DNA from 2 places in the Zhihengliuella flava genome. Region 1 is predicted to be linked to the other one. Evidence: predicted binding sites of a transcription regulator. Region 1 holds the regulator's gene; the other holds the start of a gene.

The links. Region 1 encodes Rex, which represses fermentation and respiration genes when NADH is low (regulators of the CRP and FNR family bind a similar motif). Its sites were predicted from a motif close to CTTGTGAANNNNTTCACAAG; they were not measured.
Region 2: the regulator Rex is predicted to act here: its motif matches at 10,283-10,302, upstream of IW252_RS09665 (queuosine precursor transporter).

What each region holds. Positions count from the first base shown of each region.
Region 1 covers NZ_JADOTZ010000001.1:989,578-1,004,498, reverse strand. The annotation lists gene IW252_RS04660 (ArsR/SmtB family transcription factor) at 1-4, shown strand, start outside; gene IW252_RS04655 (3-deoxy-7-phosphoheptulonate synthase) at 240-1,340, shown strand; gene IW252_RS04650 (helix-turn-helix domain-containing protein) at 1,495-1,707, shown strand; gene IW252_RS04645 (30S ribosomal protein bS22) at 1,857-1,955, shown strand; gene IW252_RS04640 (HAD family hydrolase) at 2,027-2,860, opposite strand; gene IW252_RS04635 (glutaredoxin family protein) at 2,992-3,246, shown strand; gene IW252_RS04630 (redox-sensing transcriptional repressor Rex) at 3,243-3,980, shown strand; gene IW252_RS04625 (hypothetical protein) at 3,977-4,735, opposite strand; gene IW252_RS04620 (hypothetical protein) at 4,836-5,405, opposite strand; gene IW252_RS04615 (YceI family protein) at 5,571-6,119, opposite strand; gene IW252_RS04610 (histidine phosphatase family protein) at 6,432-7,094, shown strand; gene IW252_RS04605 (TlpA family protein disulfide reductase) at 7,105-7,707, shown strand; gene IW252_RS04600 (cytochrome c biogenesis CcdA family protein) at 7,704-8,453, shown strand; gene resB (cytochrome c biogenesis protein ResB) at 8,453-10,150, shown strand; gene ccsB (c-type cytochrome biogenesis protein CcsB) at 10,153-11,190, shown strand; gene IW252_RS04585 (PLDc N-terminal domain-containing protein) at 11,405-11,857, opposite strand; gene IW252_RS04580 (DUF4229 domain-containing protein) at 11,960-12,256, shown strand; gene IW252_RS04575 (1,4-dihydroxy-2-naphthoate polyprenyltransferase) at 12,298-13,206, opposite strand; gene IW252_RS04570 (AMP-binding protein) at 13,277-14,386, opposite strand; gene IW252_RS04565 (1,4-dihydroxy-2-naphthoyl-CoA synthase) at 14,407-14,921, opposite strand, start outside.
Region 2 covers NZ_JADOTZ010000001.1:2,081,362-2,096,282, reverse strand. The annotation lists gene IW252_RS09705 (helix-turn-helix transcriptional regulator) at 1-16, opposite strand, end outside; gene IW252_RS09700 (MDR family MFS transporter) at 204-1,724, opposite strand; gene IW252_RS09695 (NUDIX hydrolase family protein) at 2,030-2,569, shown strand; gene IW252_RS09690 (DUF6707 family protein) at 2,600-3,508, shown strand; gene IW252_RS09685 (hypothetical protein) at 3,490-3,675, shown strand; gene IW252_RS09680 (FUSC family protein) at 3,807-4,874, opposite strand; gene tgt (tRNA guanosine(34) transglycosylase Tgt) at 5,000-6,367, shown strand; gene IW252_RS09670 (phosphoenolpyruvate carboxylase) at 6,501-9,173, shown strand; gene IW252_RS09665 (queuosine precursor transporter) at 9,408-10,085, opposite strand; gene IW252_RS09660 (TetR/AcrR family transcriptional regulator) at 10,346-11,011, shown strand; gene IW252_RS09655 (hydroxymethylpyrimidine/phosphomethylpyrimidine kinase) at 11,013-11,843, shown strand; gene IW252_RS09650 (S8 family serine peptidase) at 11,992-14,921, shown strand, end outside.

The sequences.
Region 1 (14,921 bases):
GTAGGTGTGACTCACCATGACGGCGCGCGTGTGCAGATTCGCGCCGTCGGGGTAAGGTGTGGGGCATGAACAGTCAGTGGTATGCGTATTTCACGTCGGCTCTGGAGGGGCCCGCGTCGCACTAGCGCATTCACTTTTCCTTCAGAGCCGACAGGACCGGGGCATCAGCCCGCGGTCCTTTTTTATGTCTCAGGCTCTGCAGGTTCGGCGGCGGGGCCACTCGTACCGAAAGGCCCACCATGAACACAGAATCCGTCCGCACCGGCGCCATCGAAGCCCCTGAGGGCACCAATAATGTGCGCGTCACCGAGTTCGCCCCGCTGCCCACACCCGCGCAGGTCCGCGCGGAACTTCCGGCTGACGAGGCGCTGGGGTACCGCATCCAGCGGGCCCGTGACGAGGTCCGCGCGGTCCTCGACGGCGTCGATTCCCGACTGCTGGTCGTCGTCGGCCCCTGTTCCATCCATGACACCGACGCGGGCCTTGAGTACGCTCGGCGCCTCACGGAGTTGGCCCGGCAGCACCGAGAGCACCTCTTGATTGTCATGCGTACTTACTTCGAGAAGCCGCGCACCACGGTGGGGTGGAAGGGACTGATCAACGACCCGATGCTGGACGGCTCGCACCAGATCGCCGACGGTTTGCGGGCGGCACGGCGCTTCCTCCTCGACGTCGGGGCCTTGGGGTTGCCCACGGCCACGGAGTTCCTCGAGCCGATTAGCCCGCAATACATGGCCGACCTGGTCTCGTGGGGAGCGATTGGGGCGCGCACCACCGAGAGTCAGATTCATCGGCAACTGGTCTCGGGCCTCTCCATGCCCGTGGGATTCAAGAATGGGACCGACGGCGGCACGCAGGTGGCCATCGACGCCTGCGCAGCGGCGTCCGCCCCGCAGGCTTTCCTCGGCATCGACGATTCCGGAGCCGCCGCCCTGGTCTCGACTCGCGGCAATACGGACGCCCACCTGATCCTGCGCGGTGGTGCGCACGGACCGAACTACTCGGCGGAGGCAGTGGCCGAGGCCTCGGCACAGCTGGCTGCCGCCGGGCAGAACCCCCGCGTCGTGGTCGACGCCTCGCACGCCAACTCCGGTAAGGACCATGAGCGCCAGCGCCTGGTCATCGCGGAACTGGCCGAGCGCATTGCCGTTGGCGAGCGGCATATTGCGGGCATCATGGCGGAGAGCTTCCTCGAGCCCGGCGCCCAAAAATTCACCCCTGGGACCGATGATCCGCAGCGGCTGACTCGGGGGCAGTCGATCACAGATCAGTGCATGGGGTGGGACGCCACGCAGCAGCAACTGGGCGAGTTGGCGGCGGCCGTGGCCCGGTCACAGTAGGCGAAGGGTTTCACTTTCGTCCCACGGGACACTATTGTTTCTATTCGAGGCGGCAGTGCCCTGCTGGGCCACGCCGTACGAAGACCACCTGCGAGATGCCGCGGTTGCGGCGGACCACCGCGGGGTCAGCCGAACGCAAGTAGGAGATGTGACAATGGCGGAAGGTCAGAACTTCGCGGACGCTCGCTTCATGACCGTGGCCGAGGTGGCCGAGGTGATGCGCGTGTCCAAGATGACCGTTTACCGCCTGGTGCACTCAGCCGAGCTTCCGGCCGTCCGATTCGGGCGCTCATACCGGGTCCCCGAGAATGCGGTGGAGGAATATCTGCGCCGTGCGCAGATCGATTCCGACTCGGCGTCCGCCTAGGGAGCCAACCGCCAGCGATCGGTACTGCGGGCACTGGTGTCCGTGAGGACCTTTTTAAGCGGGTAATCTGTTAAGGAACGTTTAACGTCCGTTGGTTGCGCATGCGTGCCTACGGCGCGGAACGCAACCACGTAGTTAGTGAGGAATCAATGGGCTCTGTTATCAAGAAGCGCCGCAAGCGTATGGCGAAGAAGAAGCACCGCAAGCTGCTTCGCAAGACTCGCCACCAGCGCCGCAACAAGAAGTAAGCGGCCCGCGGCTATTGCCGCAACGAGTGGGGGCGCCTTTCGGATGATCCGAAAGGCGCCCCCACTGGCGTTTAAGCGGGCGGCTCAGCCGGGGAGCGCCCGAAGAGTCGACGCCACCCGCGCCGGGCCCCGTAGGCCACCCCGTAGGCCGTCAAGGCTTTGAGTCCCCAGATGGCGGCCCGGCGGCCCGCCCGGTAGTCATAGACCGGCCAGTTCTTGTCCTGGGCGTAGCGGCGGAGCTTGGCATCCGGGTTGACCGCCACCGGGTGCCCCACGGACTCGAGCAGTGGAATGTCATTGGATGAGTCGCTGTAGGCCCAGCAGCTCTTGAGGTCCAAGTTCGAGTTGGCGGCGAGTTGCCGCACTGCCTCCGCCTTCGCGGTCCCATGCAGAATGTCAGTCACGAGTCGCCCGGTGTAGACGCCGTCCACCTTCTCGACTTCGGTGCCCAAGGACCCCGTCAGGCCGAGCCGCTGCGCCATGACCTCTGCTACCTCGGTGGGAGTGGCGGTGACGAGCCAGACTTGGCGGCCGGAGCGCAGGTGCTGCTCGGCCAGGGCGCGGGTGCCGGGCCAGATGCGCGAGGAGATGAATTCGTCGTACACCTCGTCGCCGATTTGGCGCATGAGTTCCGCGGGAATGCCGCGCACAATGCTGAGCGCCGAATCGCGGATTGAATGGATGTCGCCCAGCGTCTCGCCGCGGAGCGTGAAGAAGAACTGCTTGATGGCGTAGGACGCCGCTTGGCGCACGCTGAAGAGGTCGCGACGGTAGGCGTTGCGGGCCACGGCGAAGAGTGAGGCGCCGCGCATCATGGTGTTGTCCACATCGAAGAACGCGGCGGCAGCGTCAGTGGAGCCCGGCGCGGGAATGGGCGCGGCGGCGCTGCTGCTCGGCTCAGGCATATTGTCAGTTTAGTAGACGGGGCGCCACGGCCGCGCCCGGGCGATGATTCGCATCACACCTCTGGGGCAGGCCCGCACCCTGTGGGGCGCCGGAAATACTGCAGACACCCTGTGGCAGCTACATTGGAGGTATGCACTCTGATGACGGCACACCGCGGGTGGAATTGGTGACGCGCTCCGGGTGCCACCTCTGTGTGGACGCTCGAAAGACAGTCAATGAGGTCGTCACCCGGCTCGGCCTGACGTGGCGCGAGTTGAGCATTGACGACGACGCAGACCTGCGGCAGCGCTTCGCCGAGGAAGTCCCCGTGCTGCTCGTTGATGGCATCCAGCGGGATTTCTGGGTGATTGACCCGGACCGCCTCGAAAAGTTGCTCACCGCGTGAGGTCCAAGACACCGCGCCGTAGCGCCGAGGACGGCCTGTCGATGGAGCCGGCAGCGGCCGGGGCCGTGGCCAAGGGGCTGCCGGAAGCAACGCTGGAACGGCTCACCGTCTACTTGCGCGTGTTGCACGTCGCCGAGGGGGAGGGCAAAGACAATTTGGCCTCCGCAGACTTCGCCCGGGCTGCCGGAGTGAATTCAGCCATCCTGCGTAAAGACCTGTCCCTGCTGGGCGGCACCTTCGGGCGCCGCGGCGTCGGGTACGACGTGCGCGGGTTGGCCGAGCACTTGGCGACGACGCTGGGGCTGCGTCAGCAGTGGCGCGTCGCGATTGTTGGCACCGGTAACTTGGGGCGGGCCCTGGCTGGCTACGCAGGCCTGCGCAATCACGGCTTTCAGCTCGCCGCCTTGTTCGACTCGGACCCCCACGTGGTGGGCCGTGTGGTCAACTCCTTGCCAGTGCGCTCGGCGGACACCCTCGAGGAAGTGATCGGCGAGCACGGTGTGAACATGGCGATCATGACGATCCCCGGCCCTGACGCGCAGGTGATGTGTGATCGCCTCGTGGCCGCCGGAGTGCGCAATATCCTGAACTTTGCGCCCGTGGTCCTTCAAGCTCCGGAGGGCGTCAACGTCCGCAAGGTGGACATGTCACGGGAACTGCAGATTTTGGCCTACTACGCTCACCAAGGGATCGGCTACCAGGACGCGGTGCCCGCGGAGGACGCGGACGCTTAACGGCGCCAGCGCTTGGCCTCCTTGACGGCGGCGATGTACTGAGAGGACGGGCGCAGCCACGCGGCGACGATGCCGCCGATGCCCAGCAAAGTGGTCAGCATGGTCAGCACGTCCGTGCCGACGAGGCCCGCGAGCGAGAGTACGGCCAAGACCGTGCCCGTCACCCGGGCTCCATTGCTGCCCTTGCGAATGAAGAATGCGATGAGCGCGTAGATGGCCACCGCGACGACCATCATGACAACACCGAAGGTTTTCGCGAGGTCCGCCAAGGCGGTGACGCTAATGCCCGTTGTCGCGAGCTGTTCGCTCAGCATCGGGTCCGCGGCGTAGAGCTCTTCCAACATGGCGGCCAACTGCGGCGTCGGAGTCATCAGCAGGATGATGCCCGAGACCAGCGTCAGAGCGCCGGCAGCCAAGATCAATCCGAAGGCAACCATGATCGACTTGGGAGGCGTCGGCGTCGTTCCTTGACCGGGCCCGTAGGGGCCCGGTTGCTGGAAGCCTCCCTGCTGGTACGGAGAATTCTGGTAGGGGCCAGCTGAGTAGGGGCCCGACTGACCGGACGAGGAGGCGGCTGACTGCTGTCCGTACTGCCCCGGCGACGGTGGCGGGACCTGTCCACCACCGTAGGGATTGGACGGTTGGCTCTGCTGTTGTGGCGGGGCTGGGCGCTGATCCTCGGGGAGCCGCACACCGTACTGGGGTGGCTCCTCGCCGTTGGGCTGCTGAGGGCTGTTCGAACTGTTCTGGCTCATGATGGCTCCTCCACGTTTTGACTCTGTGTCCAGCTTACCGGCCGGGCGGAGTCTCTGGGCGGACCTGCACCACAGCAGGGGAGCCGCCGCCGTCACCTCATCAGCACACCGCGGCCGGGGCGGGCCGCAGCGATCCGCTGACGAAGGAGGCCTTGTAGGCGGCGGCGGCACGCATGTACGCGCTGGCCGAGGGGAGCCACATGGACAAGAGTGCGCCGAGGCTGATGAGCGGGATGAACAGCAGCAGGGTCGGCGCCGGCGCGGCAAAGAAGGGCATCGACGCCGCGGAGGCGACGGTAGCCCAGACGCGTGCTCGGTGATGCCCCGTGAAGATGAGGAAGGCGCAGAGCACGTAGCATCCCGCCATGCCGCCCACGAGGAGCACCGCGAGGAACTTGACCAGTGGGCTGGCGAGGAAAAGGAGCATGCTGCCGAATCCCAGCCCCGACGGCTGGAGCAGTACCGTGACCCCTCCGGCCACCATCAGGCTCGGCGAGACGAGAACGACGAGGTAGACGATGACGAGCAGGGCACCCGCGCCCAAGAGCAAGCCACGTGCGGCGCGGACGGCAGTCGGCCGCACGGGGACTCCGTGCTCGTTGACCCGGTGCGCCGGCGGGTCGGCCGAGGGGTGGTCGGTGGTGCTCGATGCGGCGCTGTGGTCGGCCATGGTGACTCCTGCTGCTGGGGGACGGCTTTCTCGACAGTAGAAAGCCTCGGTCCGCATCGTGGTGCTGCCGCAGGTGCCTGTGGAAACAGCGAGTTGTCCACAAGAAACGGCCCCGGGCGCGGCGCATGCCGCGGCCGGGGCCGTCGTGGAGTGTGTGGGGGGAGGTTAGCCCTCAGCCTTCACCAAGGACAGGTCCAGAATGATGGTCACTTTGTCCCCCACCAGCACGCCGCCAGCCTCGAGCGCAGCGTTCCATGTGAGGCCGAACTCCTTGCGGGAGATGGTGGTGGTGGCCTCGAATCCGGCGCGGGTGAGGCCGAACGGATCGACGGCGGTTCCCTGGAACTCAACGTCGAACTCGACGGGCTGGGTGGTGCCGCGGATCGTGAGGTCGCCGTGCAGGGTGAACTCATTGCCTTGGCCCACCAGATCCTTGCCGGCAAAGGTCATCGTCGGGAACTGCTCCACGTTGAAGAAGTCCTCGCCCTTAAGGTGGGCGTCGCGGTTTTCGTCGCGAGTGTCGACCGAGGCCGTCTGCACCACGGCCTGCAACTGCGACTTGGCGACCTCCTCGGCCACCTGGAGGGTGCCCTCGACGTCGCTGAAACGGCCGCGAACCTTGCTGATGCCTGCGTGGCGGACCGAGAAGCCGATCTCGGAGTGTGAGTTGTCAATGTTCCAGGTGCCGGTGCTGAGCTCTGCGGGGATGGGCATGGTGTCTCCTACTTGTTCGTGGTCTGCAGCCCGCGGGGTCGCGGCCTGCCGTTGCCTCTACCGTAATACATGCATTTGCATATATCTAGACCGCGGAGACGATTTGTGACGCTCGCGGCCAGTCGGTCGGCCCTCAGCCCCGGCATCGTGCGACGTGCGGCGAGTTCGCTGGTGGCGAACGGCCCGGTGCCGTCATTTTCTACGGATTGTCGAATAGGGGCAGGACGACGGCGGTTCTGTCGCCAGTGCGCGAGCTGACCGGACCGTTCGTTGATTGGGGGAGGCACAGCAAGCAGTGAGAGAATGGCGCCCATGGCTCTCGCAACAGTTCATCTTGTGCGCCACGGTGAAGTGCACAACCCTGACCGCGTCCTCTACGGGCGCCTGCCCGGGTACCACCTCTCAGAGCTGGGCTACGAGATGGCTGAGCGCATCGGCGCACACTTCGGTGCCCGCGCGGCCGCCGGAGCGTCCATCGTTTCCCTTGCGGCCTCACCCCTGCTTCGCGCACAAGAAACCGCCCGGCCGACCGCCGCGGCGCTGGGTCTCGAGACCGGCGTCGAGCACCGCATCGTCGAGGCGGGGAACCATTTCGAGGGCATGTCCCATGTGGCTGCGCGCCTGCGCGAGCCCAAGCTGTGGCCGCTGCTGGTGAACCCCTTCAAGCCGTCCTGGGGCGAGCCCTACAGCGAGCAGGTAGAACGCGTCATGGAAGCGGTGGATGAACACCGAGCCCGCGCCGTCGAACTCGGCGGAGACGGGGCGGAGGCCATTTTGGTGGCCCACCAGTTGCCCATCTGGGTCACGCGCCTCGCTGCGGAGAATCGCCCCCTGTGGCACGATCCTCGCCGCCGCGAATGCAGCCTCGCCTCGATCACCAGCCTCGATTTTGATGGCGAACGCCTCGTGGCTGTCCGCTACTCCGAACCCTGCGCCGACCTGCTGGCCCGCGCCGCCAACCTACCGGGCGCCTGAGGAACTACGCATGAAAAGCACGCCCCTGTCCCGACGCCGCCTTTTGGCCTCCGCCGCCGCGCTCGCCGTCGTCGCGCCCGTTGCCGCCTGCAGCCCGGCCGAGGACCCACTCACCTCCAGCGTCTCCAATCAGAATTATGTGGCCGGCGACGGTTCGGTGGAGATCTACGCCGAGTCAGATCGTGGCGAACCGCTCGAGGTGCAGGGAACGTTTTACAACGGTGACGCACTGGACTCTGCGGACTGGGCGGGGCAGGTGACCATCCTGAACTTTTGGTACGCCGCATGCGCCCCGTGCCGGGTGGAGGCTCCGCACTTGGTGACCTTGGCCCACGACTTCGAGGATCAGAACGTCGAATTTGTCGGCGTGAATGTCCGCGATACGGAGCCGACGGCGGCCGCCTTTGAGCGCACCTTTGAGATTCCCTATCCGTCCGCCCCGGACACGGATGGCTCGATCCTGCTCGGAGTCTCGCAGTTTGTGAACCCGCAGGCCGTCCCGACCACGCTGGTGCTGGATGCGCAGGGCCGCGTCGCCGCCCGCATCCTCGGCGTGGTGGAGGAGGCGACGCTGCGCGGCCTCATCGAGGACCGTCTCGGCGAGGCCGCGTGAATCCGTTCGCCGAAATCGTCGCGGACGGTTCGCTCCTCCTCGCGATTCCCGTCGCCCTGCTCGCCGGGCTCGTCTCCTTTCTCTCTCCGTGCGTGGTGCCCTTGGTCCCCGGGTATCTGGGCTACGTGACTGGCCTGACCGGAGCAGATCTTGCCGACCAGAAGCGCGGGCGGCTCGTCGCGGGCATCAGCCTGTTTGTGCTGGGTTTTACGGCGGTGTTCATGCTCGCCGGCGTGCTGTTCGCGCAAGTCAGCATCTGGTTGCGGTTCCAGGGCGCGTGGGTCACGCAGGTGCTGGGCGTCGTGGTGATCATCATGGGGCTTGTGTTCATGGGCGGTCTGGGCCTGTTCCAACGCACGCGCAAACTGAACTATCGGCCGCCAGCGGGACTCTGGGGTGCGCCGGTGCTCGGCTTCGTGTTCGGGTTGGGCTGGGCCCCCTGCATGGGGCCGACGCTGGCCGCGGTGCTTGCGCTCAGCTCCGGAGCCAACCCGGACGTCGGCAAGGGAGCCCTGCTGACCTTCGCCTACTGCGTGGGGCTTGGGCTCCCGTTCATTCTGATCGCCATGGGTCTGCGCCGCGGGATGGGGGCGCTCGCGTTCTTCCGCCGCCACAAGCGGGCGGTCTCCATGTTCGGTGGCATCATGCTGATCGTCCTCGGCGTGCTGATGGCCACCGGCGTGTGGGGGATGTGGGTCGCTGAACTGCAGAACTGGTTCGTCAACGATGTGAGGCTGCCGATCTGATGGCACAGGACAATATTCGCGAAGAGCGCGCCGAATCCGCTCAGACGGGCCGGTCGCCGGCCTCCGCCACCGGCGGCAAGCGCCCGGACGTCGCGGTTCCCGCGCTCGGATTCGTGGGCATGCTGCGCTGGGCGTGGACCCAATTGACGACCATGCGCACGGCGCTCTTCTTGCTGCTGTTGCTGGCCGTGGCGGCCGTCCCCGGATCCCTCTTCCCGCAGCGTGACGCGAACGAGGCCGCCGTGACGGCCTACCTCGAGAACAATCCGACGGCGGGCGAATGGCTCGATCGCTTCCAGATGTTCGACGTGTACTCGTCCGTCTGGTTCTCCGCCATCTACCTCCTCCTGTTCATCTCATTGATCGGGTGCATCCTGCCGCGCACCAAGAAGCACTGGCGGGCCATGCGCACCCCGCCGCCGCGCACCCCCGCCCGCCTGTCCCGCATGCCGGAGCATGGCAGCCTGGTGTGGAGCCCGGGCGAAGCGGAAAGTGCAGCGCACGACGCCGACGCGGCGCCGTCGAGCCTCAACCTGACGGCGGCCGTGCAGGCCGCTGCGGCCGCCTTGAAAAAGCGCGGATACCGCGTCGAGGCTCGCCCTGGAGAGGCCGAGGCCTCGGTCGGCGCGGAGCGTGGGTATTGGCGTGAGGTCGGTAACCTCGTCTTCCACGTCTCCTTGGTCGGCATTCTTGGGTCAGTCGCCGTCGGTGGGGCCTTCGGCTACAACGGTCAGCGGATTTTGGTTGAGGGGGAGTCCTTCGTCAACACGCTGGTGTCTTACGATTCCTTCAGCTCCGGTACCGCGTTCACGCCGGATTCCCTCGAGCCGTTCTCCATCTACCTCGACAACTTCGAAGTGACCTATGACCGGGACACCACCAGTTCCTTCGGTCAGCAGATTGACTTCGACGCCTCCGTCACGACCCAGTTACCGGGGGAGGACCCGGTGCAGCAGACGCTCAAGGTCAACGAGCCCCTCCGCATCGGCGGTGCCTCCGTCTATTTGGTGGGTAACGGCTACGCTCCGGTCATCACGGTCCGGGACGGCAATGGTGACGTGGCGTTCTCTGGCCCCGTGCCGTCGGTGCCGCAGGATGCGGTGTTCACCTCGTTGACCGTTTTGAAGGTGCCCGACGCCCAGCCAGATCAACTCGGTTTTGTGGGGCTCTTCCTGCCCACCGCTGGCGAGGCTAACGGCGTGGGGATCTCACTGGACCCGTCGCCCGCGTTGCCGCAACTGCAACTGAACTCCTACTACGGCGATCTGGGGTTGGATGGGGGAACCCCGCAGAACGTCTACGTGTTGGACACGGAGGATCTGACCGAGCTCAACAGCCGCAACCTCGACGCGGGTGGCCTGGTCATCAACCCGGGCGAACGAATCCAACTGCCAGAGGGCAAGGGCTCCATCTCGTTTGATGGGCTCGAGCGGTTTGTGGGCCTCGACATCCACCACGACCCGGCGAAGGCTCCCGTGCTGATCTTCGCGATCTTGGCACTCGGCGGCTTGGCCGTGTCCCTGTTCACCCCACGGCGCCGCGTGTGGGTCAAGGCCCGCCGCGACGACGACCGACTTATCATGGAATACGGACTCTTGGCCCGTGGCGAGGACCCGCGCCTCGCCGAGGAAGCCCAGCACGTCCACCGCCTGCTGGAGCAGATCGCTCCCCACGGCACCCGCAAGGATCAGGAGTAATCATGCCCGTCATCAATGAGGAACTTGGCGCGTTCAGCGACATGTTCATGCTGTTGGCCGCGTTCGCCTACGCGGTGGCACTCATCGCGTTCGCCTGGGACATGGCTAAGTCCAATGCCACGATTCGGGCGCTGGAGTCCGAGGTGCTGGCCAACGAACGCGCCGAGGTCAAGCAGTTGGCCAGCGTGGGCGGCCGGGGCGAGGACGCCCACTCCGGTCCGGATGATTCCGCGCCAACCCAGCTGGTGGACGACTCGATGGAGTATGCGGCCGGGACGGACAAACGCCCGATCGCGCGCATCGCCGTCGTCCTCACGTGGCTCGCGGCCGTGGTTCACACCGCCGCCGTCCTGACCCGCGCCTTCGCCGCGGGCCGGGTGCCCTGGGGCAATATGTACGAGTTCTTGACCACCGGCGCGCTGTTGGTGGCCCTCGTGTACTTGCTGGTGCTGCTCAAGAAGGACCTGCGTTTCATGGGCGTGTTTGTCACGCTGCTGGTGACCGTCATGCTGTGCGCGGCGACGATTGGATTCCCGACCCCCGTGGGCCACTTGGTCCCGGCCCTGCAGTCGTACTGGCTGATCATTCACGTCTCGATCGCCGTCCTCGCCTCCTCCCTGTTCACCATCACGTTCGTCGCCAACGTGCTGCAGCTGTTGCAGCACCGCCGCATGACGAAGCTCAAGGAGACAGGCCGGGACGTCATGCCGTGGCTGCGCCTGGTCCCGTCCGCGGGGGCGCTGGAGAATTTGGCGTACCGGATCAACGCCGTGTCCTTCGTGATGTGGACGTTCACGGTGATGGCGGGCGCCATCTGGGCCGAGCAGGCATGGGGGCGCTACTGGGGCTGGGACCCCAAGGAAGTCTGGAGCTTTGTCATTTGGGTGGTCTACGCGGGCTACCTGCACGCGCGCGCAACGCGCGGCTGGACGGGCGTGCGTTCGGCATGGTTGAGCATCGTCGGTTACGCGTGCCTGATCTTCAATTTCACCGTGGTGAACATCTACTTCGACGGCCTGCACTCCTACGCCGGCGTCTAGCCAGGTCACGCACGGCATCGAGTCGGCCACTTCCGCGGGGCGGAGGTGGCCGACTCCGTGTTTGAGGGGACGGTATCAGCGTGTGCGGTGCCGACGACTCCGCGTCTGTGGGGCTTGTGCGTGCCACAAGGACCACTCAGCGCCGAATGGTCGGTGTGCCTGCCCTCAGCCAGTGCCGCATGGCCCTCGCTGCTGGAGCTGGGAGGGATTGCCCCTAGGTATCCTTGGATTCAGGGTTGGGGCCCGCGCCGGAGTCGTCACCCTCTTGGTCAGGATCTGAGGGCCCCGAGGAGGCCTCACCGGGCTTCTGGGAACCGTTCTCCCGCTTGTTCAGCTCATCCTCGCGGCGGCGCAGTTCGGCTTCCCGGGCCTTGTGCTCGCGCTCGGCTTGCAGGCGGCGCAGGAACGCGGCGTCGTCATCCGGGGCCGAGCTGCGCGAGGAGGAACCCGGTGCGGAATACGGATCCGGCTGGGCGCCAGCTCGCGGGCGGCCGAGGGCAAACCACAGCACGGCGCCGATCAGCGGCAGGAGCAGGATGGAGAGTATCCAGGCGGGCTTGGAGATGCTGCGCACCTCGTGAGGGCGGGTGCGCACGCACTCCACCAGCGCGTAAATAATGACGAACAGCGCGATGATCGACGCCGCGACAATCAGCCGGATAACCATGAATCTAGTTTAGGTCAGCGGCGGCGGGCGCGCGTGTCGATTCCGCGCAGGGCCAAGTGCAGCGGCTCGGCCGGCAGATCACCCGCCCGGTAGAATGAAGTGGTGCATTTTCTGAAATTTACGCTGCTCCGCCTCGCCCTGTTCCTCGCCGTCTTTGCGTTCATCTACTGGGTCATCGGGTGGAACCTGTGGGTGGCAGCGGTGCTTGGCCTCGTGATTGCCTTCGCCGTGAGCTACCTGTTCTTCAACTCGCTGCGCCTGCAGGCCGTCAACGAGATGGCGGATCGCATGGCGGGGCGCCGCGGTCAGGCCGCGCGCATCGCTGAGGAGGACGCCGCCGCGGAGGACGAGGCCATGGAGCAGGCGGACCGCCGGCGAGGCGAATCCACCAGCGACTAAGCGAGATCCGGCCTCGTCCAAGCAGCCGCGAACGGTACGCGTTAGAGGGAACCCAAGCTCACGGAGATGACCATGCCGACGGCGAAGAGCCCCGCGTAGGCCAAGCTGATGATCCCGGTTTGCTTGAGCACCGGAATGAGGGCGCTGCGTGCGGCGCCCGGTTCGTGGCCTGCCCGCATCATGGTCAACGACGGCCCGATGCACAGGGGAGCGGCCAGAGCCACCAGCAGCAGCCAGGGGTGGGAGCCAACCAGGAGGACCGGGAGCAAGAGCGCCAGAGCAATCATCAGCACGTAGCTGGCCCGCGCCCACTCGTCGCCGAGGCGCACGGCGAGGGTCATCTTGCCGGCCTGGCGGTCAGTCGGGATGTCGCGCACATTGTTGGCCATGAGCAGGGCCGCCGCGATCAGACCAGACCCGATCGCCCCGATCCATGCGGGCCCGGTCAATTCCAGCACCTGGGTGAAGGTGGTGCCTAGTGTCGCCGCCAGCCCGAAGAACAGGAAGACAAACAGGTCACCGAGGCCCAGATATCCGTAGGGGTTCTTGCCGCCGGTGTAGCCCCAGGCCGCGACGACGGCGGCCGCCCCGACGAGCAGAAGCGGCCACGCCTGCGAGACCCACACCAGCAGGGCGCCAGCGATCGCGGCCAGGCCGAAGCAGGCGAAGGCCGCGAACTTCACCTGGACTGCGGGCGCGGCCCCGGACGCGGTCAGCCGTAGCGGTCCCACCCGGTGGTCGTCCGTTCCGCGGATCCCATCCGAGTAGTCGTTGGAATAGTTCACGCCAATCTGCAGCATGAGCGCCACGAACGCGGCGAGCAGAGCCCGTACCCAGTGGAACCGTCCGTCGACCTCGAACGCGGCGGCCGTGCCGATCACGACCGGCGCGACCGCCATCGGCAGCGTTCGCAGCCGCGCTCCTTGGACCCATTGGCCAACTGTCGCCACGAACGCCTCCTGAAGAATTGAGATCTCTCAGCCGCTTATTTTCCTCCGCTCACCGGCCGGAGGGAAATCGTCACGCGAAGAGGGCCGCCACGGCCTGCCGGTCCGGTTTGCCGGTGGACAGACGCGGCAGCTCCGGCACGCGCAGGTACCGCTTGGGTACAGCGGCGGGGCCGTGGGCTGCCCGAGCCGCGGCCGAGAGCTCGTGAGGACTGGCCTCACCCGTGTACACACAGACGACGACGGCGCCCCACTCGTCGTCCGGTACGCCGGTCACGAGCACCTCCCCGGCGGCCGGCACGGCCTCGAGGGCCCTCTGCACGGCGTCCGCGGAGACCTTGACGCCTCCGGTAATGACGACGTCGTCGAGGCGCCCCTGCACGGTGAGTCGGCCGTCGGTCACCGTCCCGACGTCGTCGGTCCGGAACCAGCGCTCGCCGGATTCGTCCGTGCTGAAGTGCTCGGCCGTGCGCTGCGGCTCACCGATGTACCCGGCGGCAACCATCGGCCCGCCGAGGCTGAGCCGCCCGCCGTCGGCGCTGACCTGCACGCCCGGCAGCGGTACGCCGTCGTACACACACCCGCCACACGTTTCGCTCATGCCGTAGGTCAAATGGATGGCCAGGCCGTGCTTGGCGGCTTCCGCGCGCACGGCGTCCGGCGTGCGCCCGCCGCCGACCAATATGGCGTTGAACCGTTGGAGAACGGCCAAGGTCTCCGCGCTGGGGTCCGTGAGCAGGCGCTGCAATTGGGTTGGCACGAGCGACGTCAGGCGCGTCCGGTCCGTCATGCCGGCCGCCGCCTCCGTAAAACCCTGCACGGAGAAAGGCGCGGAGAGGTCGAGGCCCACCGGCGCTGTGCCGGCGAACAGTGAGCGCGTCAGGACGGAGAGCCCGGCCACATAGTGCGGCGGCAGGGCCAGCAGCCATTGGCCGTCGGCGCGCAAGGCCATCGCCGTCGCCTCGGCGGACGCGGCGAGGGCCTCCACCGTCAAGGCGGTGCGCTTGGGCGTGCCGCTGGAGCCGGACGTGCGAATGACGACGGCGGTGCCCGCCGGGCCGTCGGTGGGGTGTTCAACGACGGGGTCGCCGCCGATCGACGAATCGACCGGTTCGATCGCGGGTCCTTCGTCGAGCGCGTCGGCCAGTTGGCCATACAGGGCCTGGAGCGGTTCGGAGAGCATAACCACCTAGGTGTTGGGGTTTAGAAGTAGTAGGGGTAGGCGGACCAGTTCGGGTCCCGTTTGCCGAGGAACGCGTCGCGGCCCTCGACGGCCTCGTCCGTCATGTAGGCCATGCGCGTCGCCTCGCCCGCGAAGACCTGCTGACCCGCCAGCCCGTCGTCAGCCAGGTTGAAGGCGAACTTCAGCATGCGCACCGCCTGCGGCGATTGACGGGCGATGTCCGCGGCGTACTCCAGCGCCACCTGCTCGAGACGCTCGTGCTCTACGGCCTCATTGACCGCGCCGAGGCGGACCATGTCCTCCGCGGAGTACTCGCGGGCGAGGAAGAAGATCTCCCGGGCGGCCTTCTGGCCGACTTGGCGGGCCAAGAGGGCTGAGCCGTAGCCAGCGTCGAAGGAGCCCACCGTCGCGTCGGTCTGTTTGAACTTGCCGTATTCCTTCGAGGCGATGGTGAGGTCGGAGACCACGTGCAGCGAGTGCCCGCCGCCCGCGGCCCAGCCGTTGACGACGGCGATCACCACCTTGGGCATGGTCC
Region 2 (14,921 bases), 1.1 Mb from region 1:
GTGTCTGCGATTGCATGAGGTGCCCTCGGCCGTCGGTCAGAATGGTGATCTCGGCGACGCACGTTGCCGCTGGCTCAGCAAGGAGGCGGCCACGGGCGCGCTGCCCGGTCCGGTATCACCCGGCCCGGACAGCTTAATCGTTACCCGGGCCCGCAGAGGTGTCAATCATCACGCAGACGTGCTCCGCGGGCCCGCCCCCGCTGCTAGTGCGCAGCCGGGGCTTCGTGGGAATCCGCCAGTTCCTCGTAGACCGGCTTCTTCATGGTGAAGGTCAGGGCGAACACGGCCACGGCGAAGATCGCTGACGCGGTGAAGCCGTGCTGGAAGCCGGTGACCTGGGCGGTGACGGCGTCCGCACCGGAGGCCATCGCGGTGCCCGTGCCGGCGGCCATGATGCCGACCAGCAGCGCGGTACCGGCGGCACCGCCGAGCTGCTGCAGTGTGGAGAGCACCGCGGAGCCGTGGGAGTGCAAGTGGTGCGGTAGCGGGTTCAGGCCGGTGGTGAATGCCGGAGTGAACAATAGGGCGAAGCTTAGGGACATGACCAGGTGAGCCACGACCATGAGCCAGACTTCCGTGGTGGCGGTCAGCTGCGTGTAGAACGCGAGGACCAGCACCAGCAGGGCGCCGCCGGGGATCATCAGCGGGCGCGGGCCCACCTTGTCGTACATCCGGCCCACCCAGGGGGCCAGCAGGCCCATCAGCAGGCCGCCGGGCAGCAGAATCAGGCCGGTGTCCAGCGGATCCAGCCCGCGAACCTGCTGCAGGTACATCGGCAAGAGGATGATGACGCCGAACAGGGCCACCATGGCCATGACCATGAGCAGCAGGGACATGGTGAAGGGACGGTAGCTGAACGGGCGCAGGTCCAGCAGGGCACCATCCCGCTTCTGCAGGCGCAACTGCAGCAGCGTGAAGAACGTCAGCGCGACGACGGAAATGCCGAGCGCGATGAACGGGGTGGCGCCCGGGCCGGACGCCGCGGCACCTGCCTCGACCTCGCCGCCGTGGCCGCCGCCGAAGGAGCTGAGGCCGTAGACCAGCAGGCCGAAGCCGGGGATCGCCAGGAGCAGCGACGGGACGGAGAGCGGCGTGGCGGAGTGCTCGGTCTCGCTGGTCATCTTGCCCAGCAATCGCGCACCAATGGCGAGGGCAATCAGGGCAATGGGGAGGACGATCACGAAGATCATCCGCCACTGCAGGTACTGCAGGATGAGCCCGGAGACGGTCGGGCCAATGGCCGGAGCCACGGAAATAACGATCGAGACGTTGCCCATCATGGAGCCGCGCTTGGCCGGCGGCACGATGTCCAGAATGGTGGTCATGAGCAGCGGCATCATGATGGCGGTGCCGGAAGCTTGCACCACGCGGCCCACCAGCAGGACGCCGAAGGCCGGGGCGAGGGCGGCGATGAGCGTGCCCGTGGAGAAGAGGACCATCGCGAGGATGAAGGCCGTCCGGATGGACAGGCGGCGGAGCAGGTATCCGGTGGTCGGGATGACCACGGCCATGGTTAGCATGAAGGCGGTGACGAGCCACTGCACGGTGTCCGCGGTCACGCCAAAGGTGGTCTGCAGCCGCGGCAGGGCCACATTCATGATGGTCTCGTTCAAGATCACCACGAAGGCGGCGACCAGCAGCACCAGGATGGTGGTGCGGGCGGCCGGCGCGAGCTTTTGCTCTTCCGGCGGCACGGCGGGAGCCGAGGCAGATTTCTGGGGCACTTCAGTCCTTCACTAACGACGCCGGGCATGACCGGCTACGGGCACGATGTCGGCCATCAAGAGGCCGCAGGTTGGGGGAGATCACCGGAGCGCACGCACACAATGTGCAGTAAATGGCGCGCCTACTCACGGTATCGCATTGGCTACAACTATAGACTACCGATTGATATTCCCCAACCAGTCGCGAGAGTTGGCAGGGCACGGTCGCTGCAGCCCGCCGTCGTCCGCTGAATCCGGCTACGAATTCCCGGTGAGCCCGCCGCGGCTGGTGCGCTGAGGCCGCCGGATGCGCTAAACATGAGGGTATGAGCGTACGCACCCCCGACCCGTACCCCGGGTGGCTGTCAGACGAGGACCTGCACGAGGCCCGGCAACGCCTGCCGATCGCCTACGTGGAGGCCATCCCGGTGCGCGTGGACCCGCTGGGCTACGTCAGCGAGGTCGGCTTGCTGTACACGGCCGACGCCGAAGCGCAGTTCCGCTTCGCCTTCGTCTCCGGGCGCATTATGTACCGGGAAACAATACGAGGGGCCCTCACCCGGCACATCGAACAGGACCTGGGCCCGCTAGCGATGCCGCAGCTGCCGCCGTCGCCCGTGCCGTTCACCGTGGCCGAGTATTTCCCGTCCCCCTCCGAGACGGGGCTGACGGACGAGCGGCAGCACGCCGTCGCACTCTGCTACATCGTCCCCGTGCGCGGCGAGTGCAATCCGCGCCGGGACGCACTCGATCTTCATTGGATGAGTCCGGAGGCCGCGCTCAGCGCGGACGTGCAGTCTGAGCTGCCGGGGGGCCGGGGCAACCTCATCAAGCAGGCACTGGCCCACGTGGGCTGGTGCTCCTAGTCCGCTCCACGCCCCCACCCGCAGGAACCCATGAACTCTTCTGAGCAGCCCGCCTCTGCCGAGGTCCGGATCCGCACCGTCCGCGCCGAACAGGTCAGCGTGGGCGATCGCTTCATCACCCGCCACGGGACGCCCAGCGCCGAAGTGCGCTCACTGCGCATCCTTCCCGATAGCTTCGGCACCCCCGCGCTCGTGGAGGCGACCCTGGCCAGCGGCCACAAAGCGACCATCGCGTGCGGATCCTCGATTCGCGTCCACACCACCGCGCCGGCACCGCTGCTGAGCTACGAGGACCTGCAGGCGCTCCCCGTGGAGCCCGAATCTCCCGAGGCCGTGCTGCTGTCCATCGCGGAGGGGTATCCGGAGGAGCCCGCCGTGCTGGAACCCACGGCCCGGCTCGCCCGCGGGGTGAACCTCAAGGCGGGGGCGCACTTGGAGGCGCTGTACGATCTGGCGCACCGGCTGGTGGTGGACTTGGACGACCGGGCGGGCGCCTGGCGGCTGCTGGACATCCTCACGGCTCTTGAGTTTGACGGGAATTTTGGGCGCTGGAAGTCGGTGGAATCCGCCCTCGCCCTCGCGGCATTTTTGGCGTACGACGGCGGCGACTACGACGCCGCTGATCGGTACGGACAGCTGGTACGTCAGCGGGATCACGTGGAATCGGACCCGCTGCAGGCCAAGCTCACGGCGGAGCTGCGGCAGCGGGAGCTGGATCAGCCCAACTTGTTTGACCGCGAGGTACACCGCGCGGTCGCGGGGCGGGACGCGGACGCCGAGCGGCAATGGCGCACCCAGCGATTGGGGACCCTCTTGTATCTGCTGGCGCACGGTGGGTCGAACACGCTCGACGCGGCGGAGCTTAGGCGCCGCATCCACCACGAGCTCAATGCCCTGCGCCCGGGCCGCAGTGGCGGGCCGTGGCAGCAGTCCTCCTAAGGAAACCCACGGCAGGACACCGGCTGCCCGCCGTCGCCATTGACCACCGGCGCGGCCGCACGATCGTCGCGCTGGTGGCGGCCGTCGTCGCGGTGCCGTGGCTCATCGCGTTCGGAGCGCAGATCATCGGCATGTTCGCCTCTCCCCTTCCCGCAGTTCCGGAGTAGGTCGTACGAAAACGCGAGGCCCCGCGAATGGGTCGTCGAAAAATGCTCGAATGTGCCGATCTAAGCACCTTTTGGCACGACCCAAGGGCAGGGCGCGCAGTTTTTGACGACCCATGCCTATCGACCCGGCGCTACCACCCGAGCGCGGAGCGGACCCGGCGCGAGCTGATCAGCACCACCACGATCCCGATGACGGCCCCGATGACTGTTTCCACGATCCGGTCATAGAGCAACCCCGCGGTTGGGTCCCGGCTCAGCGAGACGCCGATCAGCGCGAGCGGGGTGATGCACACCTGGGCCCAGAAGTAGTTGCGGATCACCAGCATCTCCGTGCCGAACTGGAAGAGACCAATAATCAGCACCAGCGCCCAGAGCGGCGGCTCGGCCCAGATCACGAGCGCCATCACCACCAGCCCCACGGCCGTGCCGAGGACACGGTGGATACCCCGCGCCACGGCATCCCGAGTGGTGTGCCCCACCAGTGGCACGACGGCGGCCACCATCGCCCAATAGGTGTGCTCAAGGCCCAGCGCCGGCTGCAGAATCTGCGCGATCGCTCCGGCAAGACCGGCCGCCACGAGGTGGCCCAGCGCCTGACCCCAGAGCGCGCGCCACTCCCCCGGTGCCATCGCTTGCGCAAAGGGCTTCGGCTGCGCCACCGCCCGCTCCCGGTGCGCCGGGCGCTGCCACCACCGGCCGAATTGGCCAATGCCCAGCCCCAGCAGGAAGGTCGCCGTCGCCGTCGTCAGCGCCTCCACCGGATTGATGCTCGCCGGCAGCGTGGCGATCGCGGCAAACGCGAAGATGTGGAACAGGGACCCGGCGGGCCGAATGCGCAGCCACCCCACAGCCAACGCGCACGTCCCGGAGATCAGCGTCGTGACCCCGATGACGGCCCACCGGCCGGCCTCCGTCCCGGCCTCGAGGAACGCCTGTGTCGCGACGGCCGCCACCATGACCAACCACATCAACCCGCCGCCACGCAGCTGGGCCCGCCACCGCAGCGCGAAGCTGGGGCCGCGGCCGTAGATATTGGTGAACGCGGCAAACACGGCGAACAACGCCAAGTCGATGCGGTCCAGGCTGAGTAGCACCAGCAGCGGCAGGAAGACCCCGCAGCTGGCCCGCAACGCTGCCCGGTGATCCCGCTGGGCAGGCCCCAACGTGAAGAGCTTTTTCCAGTGCAGCGGGTCATCCATGTTCCCTTTGTACCCGCTCGGCCCCCACCGCGTGCTGCCCCGGGCCAGAAATGTGAACAGCGCGACGCCCGCTCCACGCAGCCCGAGGCTCCGCGCCGTCCGCCCGGTAAGGCAAACTAGTGGGCATGACGTCACGCCCCGCACCCAGCGATTCCGCCCCACCGAGCCCTGCCCCGCTACACACGGCGGACGCGACGCAGACGCCCGCGCCGACCCCGCCGAGCGCGGACGTGCCGACGTCGCACCCCCGCCAGAGCGAGTTCGGTTTCACGGTGGGTACGCGGATGCCGGGCAGCAAGGGCCGCACCGGCGTCATCCACACCCCGCACGGCCAGATCAAGACGCCGGCCTTCATTGCCGTGGGCACCAAGGCCACCGTCAAGGCCGTCACACCGGAGGCCGTGGCTGACTTCGGCGCGCAAGCGGTCCTGGCCAACGCCTACCACCTGTACCTCCAGCCGGGTTCGGACGTGCTCGACGCCGCCGGCGGGCTCGGACAATTCATGAACTGGCCCGGGCCCACCTTCACCGATTCGGGCGGATTTCAGGTGATGAGCCTCGGCTCGGGGTTCAAGAAGGTGATCGACATGAAGGCGGCCGACTCGTCCGGCGATGACGACGCCGTCGCGCCCGGCAAGGAGCGGCTCGCCAACGTGGACGACGACGGCGTGTGGTTCAAGTCCCACCTCAACGGCGACGTGCACCGGTTCAGCCCGGAGATCTCCATGGGCGTGCAGCACCGGATCGGCGCCGACGTCATGTTCGCCTTCGACGAGCTCACCACACTGCACAACTCCCGCGGCTACCAGGAGGAGTCGCTGGAGCGGACCCGGACGTGGGCCGAACGCTGCATCACGGAGCATTTCCGCCTCACCGACGAGCGGGCTCACAAGGAATACCAGGCACTGTTTGGCGTGATTCAGGGCGCGCAATACGAGGACCTGCGGCGCAAGGCCTGCCGGGATCTGGCGCAGATGCCCTTCGACGGCTTCGGCATCGGCGGCGCCCTCGAGAAGAAGAATCTGGGAACCATCGTCGGCTGGTGCGCCGAAGAACTCCCCGAGGACAAGCCCCGCCACCTGCTGGGGATTTCCGAGCCGGACGACATCTTCACGGCCATCGAGAACGGCGCGGATACCTTCGACTGCGTCTCCCCGACCCGCGTGGCCCGCAACTCGGCGTTCTACACCCGCTTTGGGCGCTTCAACCTCTCCGGGCAGCGCTACAAGCTGGACTTCACGCCGCTGCAAGAGGGCTGCGACTGCTACACCTGCACCCACTACACCCGCGCCTACATCCACCACCTCTACAAGGCCAAGGAAATGCTCAGCCACACGCTGATTTCCATCCACAACGAGCGCTTTGTGGTGCGCCTGGTCGACTCGGCGCGCGAGGCGATCGAGGCGGGCACGTTTGCGGAGCTCAAGGCGAGCGTCCTGGCCGACTACTACGCGAAGCAAGCGGACCCGCAGGGCCCCGGCGCCCCGGCCTAACCGGCCGAACGGCGCGTGCTGGCCGACGTCGGGCACGTAATCCAAAACACCATCCGCGGTGGATTGTTGGTAGCGTGATGTTCCATTCAGCGTGACGATGGGGTCGCGATCACACCCGATCAAGGAGATTCGCATGCCCCAGGCACCTGAGCACACCCGCGCCGCCGCCTCGCACGAGATCCCCGATGAGATGCGGCAGGATGTGTCCCTCCTCGGCGGTCTGCTCGGCCGCGTCCTCACCGAATACGGCTCCGCCGGCCTGCTGGAGGACGTCGAACAACTGCGCGCGCTGAACATCGCCGCGGTGGAGGATCCCAGTGGCGCCAAGCTCGCCGAGGCGGAGGCCCTCGTGGACTCGTTCTCGCCGGAGCGCGCCAAGGAAGTGGCCCGGGCGTTCACCTGCTATTTCCTGCTCTCGAATCTGGCGGAGGAGCAGCACCGCATCCGCACGCTGCGTGCCCGCGATGGCTCCGTCCCGCTGGAGCAGCAGGCCCCTGCCGATTCCGTGGCGTCCGCGTTCAACCACCTCGCCGCCGAAGTCGGCGAGGAGGAGGCACGACGCCGGCTGGCGGACTTGCGCTTCCACCCCGTCCTGACGGCTCACCCGACTGAGGCGCGCCGCAACGCCGTTGCCTCCTCGCTGCGCCGGCTCTCCGACCTGCTGGAAGAGCGCAATGACCCGCGTCTGGGCAGCGGGGCGCTGGCCAAGAACGAGCGCGGCATGCTCGAGGAGATCGACACGATGTGGCGCACCGCCCAGCTGCGTGTCTCCGCCCCGAGCCCGCTGGACGAGGTCCGCACGGCGCTGAACGTCTTCGATTCGTCCTTCTCCAAGGTCTTCGTCGAGGCCTACCGACGGATGGACGACTGGCTGCAGGGCGATGCCCGCGGCACCGCCGCGCCGAAGGCTCCGGCCTTCATTCGGATGGGCTCCTGGATCGGTGGCGACCGCGACGGCAACCCGAACGTCACCGCGTCCGTGACTCGCGCCGCCGTCGGGCAGGCTGCCGAGCGCGTGCTGACCGAGCTCGAACACCGGACCCGGACGGTCGGTTCCGCCCTCACGCTGGACGACCGCTTCGCGACGCCGTCGGCTGACCTGACCGCCCTGTGGTCCCGGCTCCGGCAGCTCTCGGAGGAACTGACGGACGCGGCCGCGGCCCACTCGCCGCGCGAACCGCACCGCCAGGTCATGCTGGCGATCGCCGGTCGCATCGCCGCGACCCGCACTCGCGACGCCGACCTCGCTTATGGCGAGCCGGAGGAACTCATCGCCGACCTGACCGTGGTGCAGGACTCCCTCGTGGCGGCCGGCGTCAAGCGCGCCGCGTACGGCGACGTGCAGGACGTGATCTGGCAGGTCCAGACGTTCGGCTTCCACTTGGCCGAGCTCGAGGTCCGCCAGCACTCCAAGGTGCACGCGCAGACGCTGCAGTGGCTGAAGGACCCGGAATCCGTCGAGAAGATGGCCGTGCCGGGCGAGGAAGTGCTGGAGACCTTCCGCGCGATCGCCTCGGTGCAGCAGCGTTATGGCGTCGGCGCCGCCCGCCGCTACATCGTCTCCTTCACCCGTTCCGCCCAGAACCTCGCCGATGTGTATGAGCTGGCCGAGCACGCGCTGGGCGGTCCGGACAATGCGCCGGTGCTGGATGTCATCCCGCTCTTTGAAACGTACGAGGATCTGCAGAACGCCCCGGGCATCTTGGCGGAAATGCTAGATCACCCGGCCGTGCAGAAGCGCCTCGAGGAGACGGGCCGCCGCATGGAGGTCATGCTCGGCTACTCGGACTCGGCCAAGGACGTCGGGCCCGTGGCCGCGACGCTCGCGCTGTACGAGGCGCAGGAGCGGATCTCCGCGTGGGCACAGGAGAACAACATTGTCCTGACGCAGTTCCACGGCCGTGGCGGCGCCCTCGGCCGCGGTGGCGGACCGGCCAACCGTGCGATCCTGGCGCAGCCGCCGCACTCGGTGGACCTGCGCTTCAAGGTCACCGAACAGGGCGAGGTCATCTCCGCCCGGTATGGCAACCCGGAGATTGGCCTGCGCCACATCGAGCAGGTCGCCGCGGCGACGCTCATGGCCTCGGCCCCCTCGATCGAGCAGCGCAACGCCGGGGCCGCCGAGCGCTTTGCCCCGCTGGCCGAGCGGATGGACGCCGTGAGCCGCGAGCGCTTTGACGGCCTCGTGGGCGCCGACGGTTTCGCGCCCTGGTTCGCTCAGGTCACCCCGCAGGATGAGGTCGGCCTGCTGGCGCTCGGATCACGCCCGGCCAAGCGGGGCCTCTCCGTCGAGTCGCTCGAGGACCTGCGCGCCATCCCGTGGAACTTCGCCTGGGGTCAGGCCCGAATCAACCTGACCGGCTGGTACGGACTCGGCTCGGCGCTGGAGGCGGTGAACGACCTGGACACGCTGGGCGAGGCCTACAGCCAGTGGCCCCTGTTCCGGGCGCTGATCGACAACATCGAGATGTCCTTGGCCAAGACGGACCGCCGCATCGCCGAGCGCTACTTGGCCCTGGGCGACCGCGAGGACCTCGCCGCCTTGGTGTTGGAGGAGCTGGACCTCACCAGCAAATGGGTCTTGGCCATCACCGGCCAGGAGCGCCTGCTGGAGGGCCGCCGCGTACTGGGACGCGCCGTGCAGCTGCGCAACCCATACGTCGACGCGCTCTCGCTGCTGCAGTTGCGCGCGCTGAAGGCCCTGCGCTCGGACGCCGAGCTCGGTGAGCAGGAGCTGACCGATCAGCGCAACCTGCTGCTCATCACCCTCAAGGGCGTGGCCGCCGGACTGCAGAACACCGGCTAAAACCTCTCCGCTCGCCTCGCCTACGGGCACGGACGGCGCGGCGCCGGCACCCAACTCGGGTGTCGGCGCCGCGCCGTTTAAGGTGGCGGCTACAGCTGTGCGCGGCGGCTAGTCATTTGGCCCCGTTCTCGCGGCCGCATCACCAGTACCTAATCGCATCATGCCTAGTCAGAGACGTTCACGGACGCGCCTCCAGAGTCGGGACGCCTCAAGAACGGGGCGAAATGATGCGGCTCAGTCGGCGACAGCGTAAGTGGGCTCCCGCCGCTTGAACCAAGCGATCACGGCCGTAGTGACCGGGACAAAGAGGACCTCCACCGCCGTTTTGTAGAGGAAGCCCACCACCACGTAGTTGATGAATGTTCCCGCGTCCGTAATGCCAATCACGCCGGCCGCGATGGAGCAAAAGATCAGCGTGTCCGCGAACTCGCCAACGCCGGTGGAGCCCAGCAGGCGGCCGATCAGCGCGCGCTCACCGAAGCGCGCCTTCATGCGCACCAGAACATAGGAGTTCAACAACTGCCCCACCGCAAAGCCGAGGAGCGACGCGGCGACGATCTGCCACACCGGCCCCAGCGTGGCCGCGAGCGCATCCTGCCCCTCGTACCACGAGGCCCCCGGCAGGGCGATGATGACCCAAAAGCACAGCGTGGTGAACACGGAGAGCGCGAACGTCGTGATGATCGCGCGCCGAGCGGCCTTGAACCCGTAAACCTCGGACACCACGTCCCCGAGGATGTAGGCCAGCGGGAAGAGGAAGAACCCGCCGTCGGTCACGATCGGGCCGAACTCGACGCCCTTGGTGGCGCCGATATTGGACAGAACCACCACGATCGCCATGAGGGCGAGGACGGTGGAGAAGTACGGGCTGCCGGTCTTGGCGGCAGCGGGCACGGCGGAGTGCGGGGCCATGAGAGGGAACTCAATTCTGTAGTGGTTCGCCTGGCCACACCGGCGGCCGGCTGTATTAGCACTGACCGTGCCATTCTCCCACGGGCCGTCGACTGCCGTCCCACCGCGCCGAACCATCGTGGAGGACACCCGCGCTGAACCCCGCGCCTGAGACCTACGCCTGGCACCCGCACCGAACGCCCGCACCGGACCTCGTTTTCTTGAACATGTTCAAAAATGAGTACACTGGGCTATAGCCCCGTCATCTCAAGGAGAATCGCGTGTCCGCGACCCCCAAATCCGCCCGCACCCGCGCCCAGCTCATCAGTGCAGCCTTAAAGCTTCTGCGCGAACGCGGCTTTGCGGGGACCACCGTGCGCGCCATTGCAGAGGAAAGCGGGGTGGCGCTGGGGGCCGCCTACTACTACTTCGAGTCCAAGGAAGAACTCACCCGAGCCGCGATCGCGAGCATCCTGGCCGACTACGCCGCCGCCCTGCCCTCTGAACTCACGCCGGGCAATGCACTAGAGCACCAATTGCGCACCGCGTGGGAGTCACTTCTCGAGGCGCTCTCCCCGTACTCCAGCTGCGGACGGGCCCTGATGGGCGCACCGCTGCCGGCCAGCATTCGGCTGGCCATGGCGCACACCGTCGCCGCGGCGAGCCCACACCCGCCACGGCCGATCCGCCAGGACCTGCCGGAACTCTTGGCCCTCGCCACCCGGGCCGTGCTCACCTTGTGGGCCCACGACGATACGGACGACGACGCCCGAACGCGGGCCCTGATCGCTCGCCTCGCGCCGTTTGCCGCGCGGGCCACGGTGCTCGCCCGGCTCCCCGTGGTGCGCCGCCTGGCCGACGAGTTACTGACCATCACCCGGGCCACGGCTGCGGAGGCCTCTCCACGCGCCAGCTCCGCGGAGACAGGGACCCGACGCGCGGCCTAAAATGGCACGCATGACTTCCACTGCGCACGCACCTGCCCCCGCCATCACCCTGACGATCGCCGGCTCCGAGGCCACCGGCGGCGCGGGAGCGCAGGCGGACCTGAAAACCTTCCAGCAGCTCGGCACCTACGGGATCGTGGCGCTGACCTGCATCGTCTCCTTTGACCCCCAGGACAACTGGAACCACCGCTTTGTCCCGGTGGAGCCCCACGTGATCGCCGACCAGCTGGAGGCCACACAGACCTGCTACGAGGGCCAGCTGGAGACGGTCAAGCTCGGCATGATGGGTTCGCCCGCCACGATTGACACGGTGGCCACCGCGCTGAAGGGCCAGGCGTGGAAGAACGTGGTGCTGGATCCGGTGCTGATCTGCAAGGGCCAGGAGCCGGGCCACGCGCTGGACACGGATCAGGCCCTCAAGGCGAACCTGCTGCCGCTGGCCACCTTCGTCACCCCCAATCACTTTGAAGCGGAGCAGCTCTCCGGCCTGACCATCACGGACGAGGCCTCACTGATCGAGGCCGCCAAGTCCATCCACGAGGCCTCCGGCGCGGCCGTGTTGGCCAAGGGCGGCGTGCGCCTCGCGGGCAGCGAGGCCATCGACGTGTTTTACGACGGCGAAACGCTCGAGGTGCTGCGTGCCGAGAAGATCGGTGAGGTCGCCGTTTCCGGCGCCGGCTGCTCGCTCGCCGCCGCCGTGACGGCCGAGCTCGCCAAGGGGGCCACCCCGCTGGAGGCCGCCCGCACGGCGAAGGAGTTTGTGACGGAGGGGATCCGCCACCGCGTCGCCTCTGCAGCACCGTTCGATGCCTTGTGGCAGGGCGGAAAGTAGAGACTTTCCCGCCGTGAGGCGCGGGCGTGACGTCAAACGTCACGCCCGCAATTATTTAACAACTCCTTGACAAGTGACGAACCTCACTTAGGCTGACTCCGTGGGACGCAGCACTCGCGCGTTCTCTTCGTGGAACTCAAGGAGCAGCATGACTACCTCGCACCGATCTGGAGCGAACCGGCCGCGGCTGGCTCGGGCCGTCGTGGCGACGTCGGCCGGCTTGGCACTCGCCGCAACCGCGGCACTGCCGGCGGGAGCGACGACGTCGTCCGACCCCCTCGCTACCGCCTACAGCTCAGAATCGCTGGCCGATACGAACCTCAAGATTTCCGAAACCCTCGCCCACGCCCAGGGCGAGGTTTCTGTTTATGTTCAGTTTGAAGGCGAGGGCGCCTATGCGGCCACGCAGCCGGACAGTGTCACCCGGGGCCAGGGCAAGCCGGTCAAGAAGGACAAAGAGGTCAAGGAACTCCGGAAGAAGATCAAGGCTCAGGGCAAGTCCGCCGCGGCGCAGGCCTCCGCCCAGGTGATCTACGAGACCACCAACGCGCTGCCGGGCGTGGCCCTGCGCGGCAACGCCAAGAAGCTGCGCACGCTGGCGCAGCGGGACGACGTCGTCAAGGTCAGCGCCATCAACCCCAAGACGCCGTCCAACTCCGGGGCCGTGATTGACACGCGCGCGCTGAATGCGTGGCAGGACCTCGGCGCCACCGGCGAAGACGTGACCATTGCCGTGTTGGACACGGGTGTCGACTACACCCACGCTTCCTTCGGCGGCCCGGGAACCCGCGAGGCTTACGATCAGGCGCAGGCCTCGACCGAACTGCCCAGCGCTGACTCCGGATTGATCGATCCCGCCAAGTTCATTGGCGGCTGGGACCTCACTGGCGATGACTACAACGCTGATCCCGACGCTGACTCCTACCAGCCAGTCCCGAACCCGGACCCGAACCCGCTCGATTGCGCCACGGCCGGGCACGGCTCGCACGTGGCCGGCACGGCCGCCGGTTACGGCGTCAACCCGGACGGCACCACCTTCACCGGGGATTACTCCTCTCTGACCGCTGAACAGGTTGCGGCCATGAAGGTCGGCCCGGGCACGGCGCCGCTTGCCGAGGTCGTGGGCATTCGCGTGTTCGGCTGTGAGGGTTCCTCCGCCGTCGTCGGCCAAGCCCTCGACTACGTACTTGACCCGAACGGCGACGGCGACTTCTCCGACCGCGCGGACGTGGTCAACATGTCCCTAGGCTCCGATCACTCCCCCGTGGACGATCCGGAGAATGACATCGTCGACGCCCTGACCGAGCTCGGCATTCTGTCCGTGATCGCCTCCGGCAACGCCTCTGACGTCACCAACGTCGGCGGCTCCCCCGGTAACGCAGCGTCCGCGCTGACCGTGGCCAACTCCGTGGGGTCGACGACGACGCTGGACGGCGCGGACATCTTGGCGCCCGAGGCCTCCGCGGGCCGGGCCGCCGGCCAGTACTCGGTCAACTACGACTACCAGACGGCGACCGAAGAGGAACTCACCGGAACGGTGACGATGGCCCCGGCCGACAATCGGTTCGGCTGTGACGCCTGGCCGGACGGCACGGACCTCGGCGGCAGCTGGGTCTGGATCCAGTGGGAGGAAGACGGCGCGTTCCCGTGCGGTTCCGCGCAGCGCTTTGGCAACATCGCGGACGCTGGCGGCGCCGGCGTGATCCTCGACTCGCCGCGGCTCGTGTTCGACGCCGGCATCGCCGGCAACGCGGAGATCCCGGGCATTCAGTTCAACCAGACCTACTCGGACGCCCTGCGCCCCGACGCTGAGGCCGGCACCCTGCAGGTCCGCCTCTCGCCGGAGCTCATCGGCTCCACGAAGGCCGAGTCCGGGGCCCTCGACACCCTGAACTCCAGCTCGTCACGTGGAGTGCACGGCAGCGATGGCATTGTGAAGCCCGACGTCGCCGCCCCGGGCACGCTGATTGGTTCTGTGGGTGTGGCCACCGGCAACGGGACGGCCGTCATGTCCGGCACCTCGATGGCCACCCCGCACGTCGCCGGCCTAGCCGCCCTGGTCTACGGTTCCGGCGAATACTCGGCCAGCGAGGTCAAGTCCCGCGTGATGAACACCGCCACGGCGGACGTGATGGCCGCCAACGGTGAGGCGTTCGGACCCAACCGCGTCGGCTCCGGCCGCGTGATCGGCGACGCCGCACTGAACACCCCGGCCATCGCCTACGCCACCGACGCGGCGGACCTGACCAGCGTCGTCTTCGGCGTCATCGAGCTGGGCACGGACACCTACACGGCGACGAAGTCCGTCACGGTGCAGAACCAGTCCGACGCCGAGATGACGTACGACGTCTCCTACGCGGCGTCGTCGTCCATCCAGGGCGCGACGTACACCCTGAGCGCGGACACCGTCACCGTCCCGGCCGGCGGCACCGCCGAGTTTGAGGTGACCCTGACAGTGGATCCGGCCGAGTTCGCGAAGACCATGGACCCGACGCTCGAGGCCACGCAGTCCGGCCTGCCGCGCCAGTGGGTGGCGGACGCGACGGGGCGCATCGTGCTGGAGAACGCTGACGCCCCGACCCTGCGCGTGCCCGTCCAAGCGGCTCCCAAGCCGACGGCGGACATGAGCGCGGACCGGAAGAAGTCCAAGGTCACCGACGGCACGGGCACCATCAACCTGACCGGGCGCGGCGTAGACGCCGGCGAGGGCAGCGAGAACGTCACCTCCCTGGTCTCCGCGTTTGAACTCGGCGCCACCAGCGACGAGCTGGCGGATACCTCCACCCCGGCCACGGCGGAGATGGACCTCGCCTACGTGGGCGCGGCGTCCGACGCACCGAGCGTCGGCGCAGCGGACGGCCTGCTGAACATCGGTGTGGCCACCCACAACGACTGGGCGCACCTAGCCGGCGGCGTGGAGATCGACGTGGAGTTCGACGTGGATCAGGACGGCACCGCCGACTTCGTGACCTACACCAGCCGATTCGACGGCGTGGACCTAGACCTCGCCTCCACCGTGGACCTGTCCACGGGGCAGAGTGTGGACGCGTGGGGCGTAAATGTCCTGCTGGGCACGGA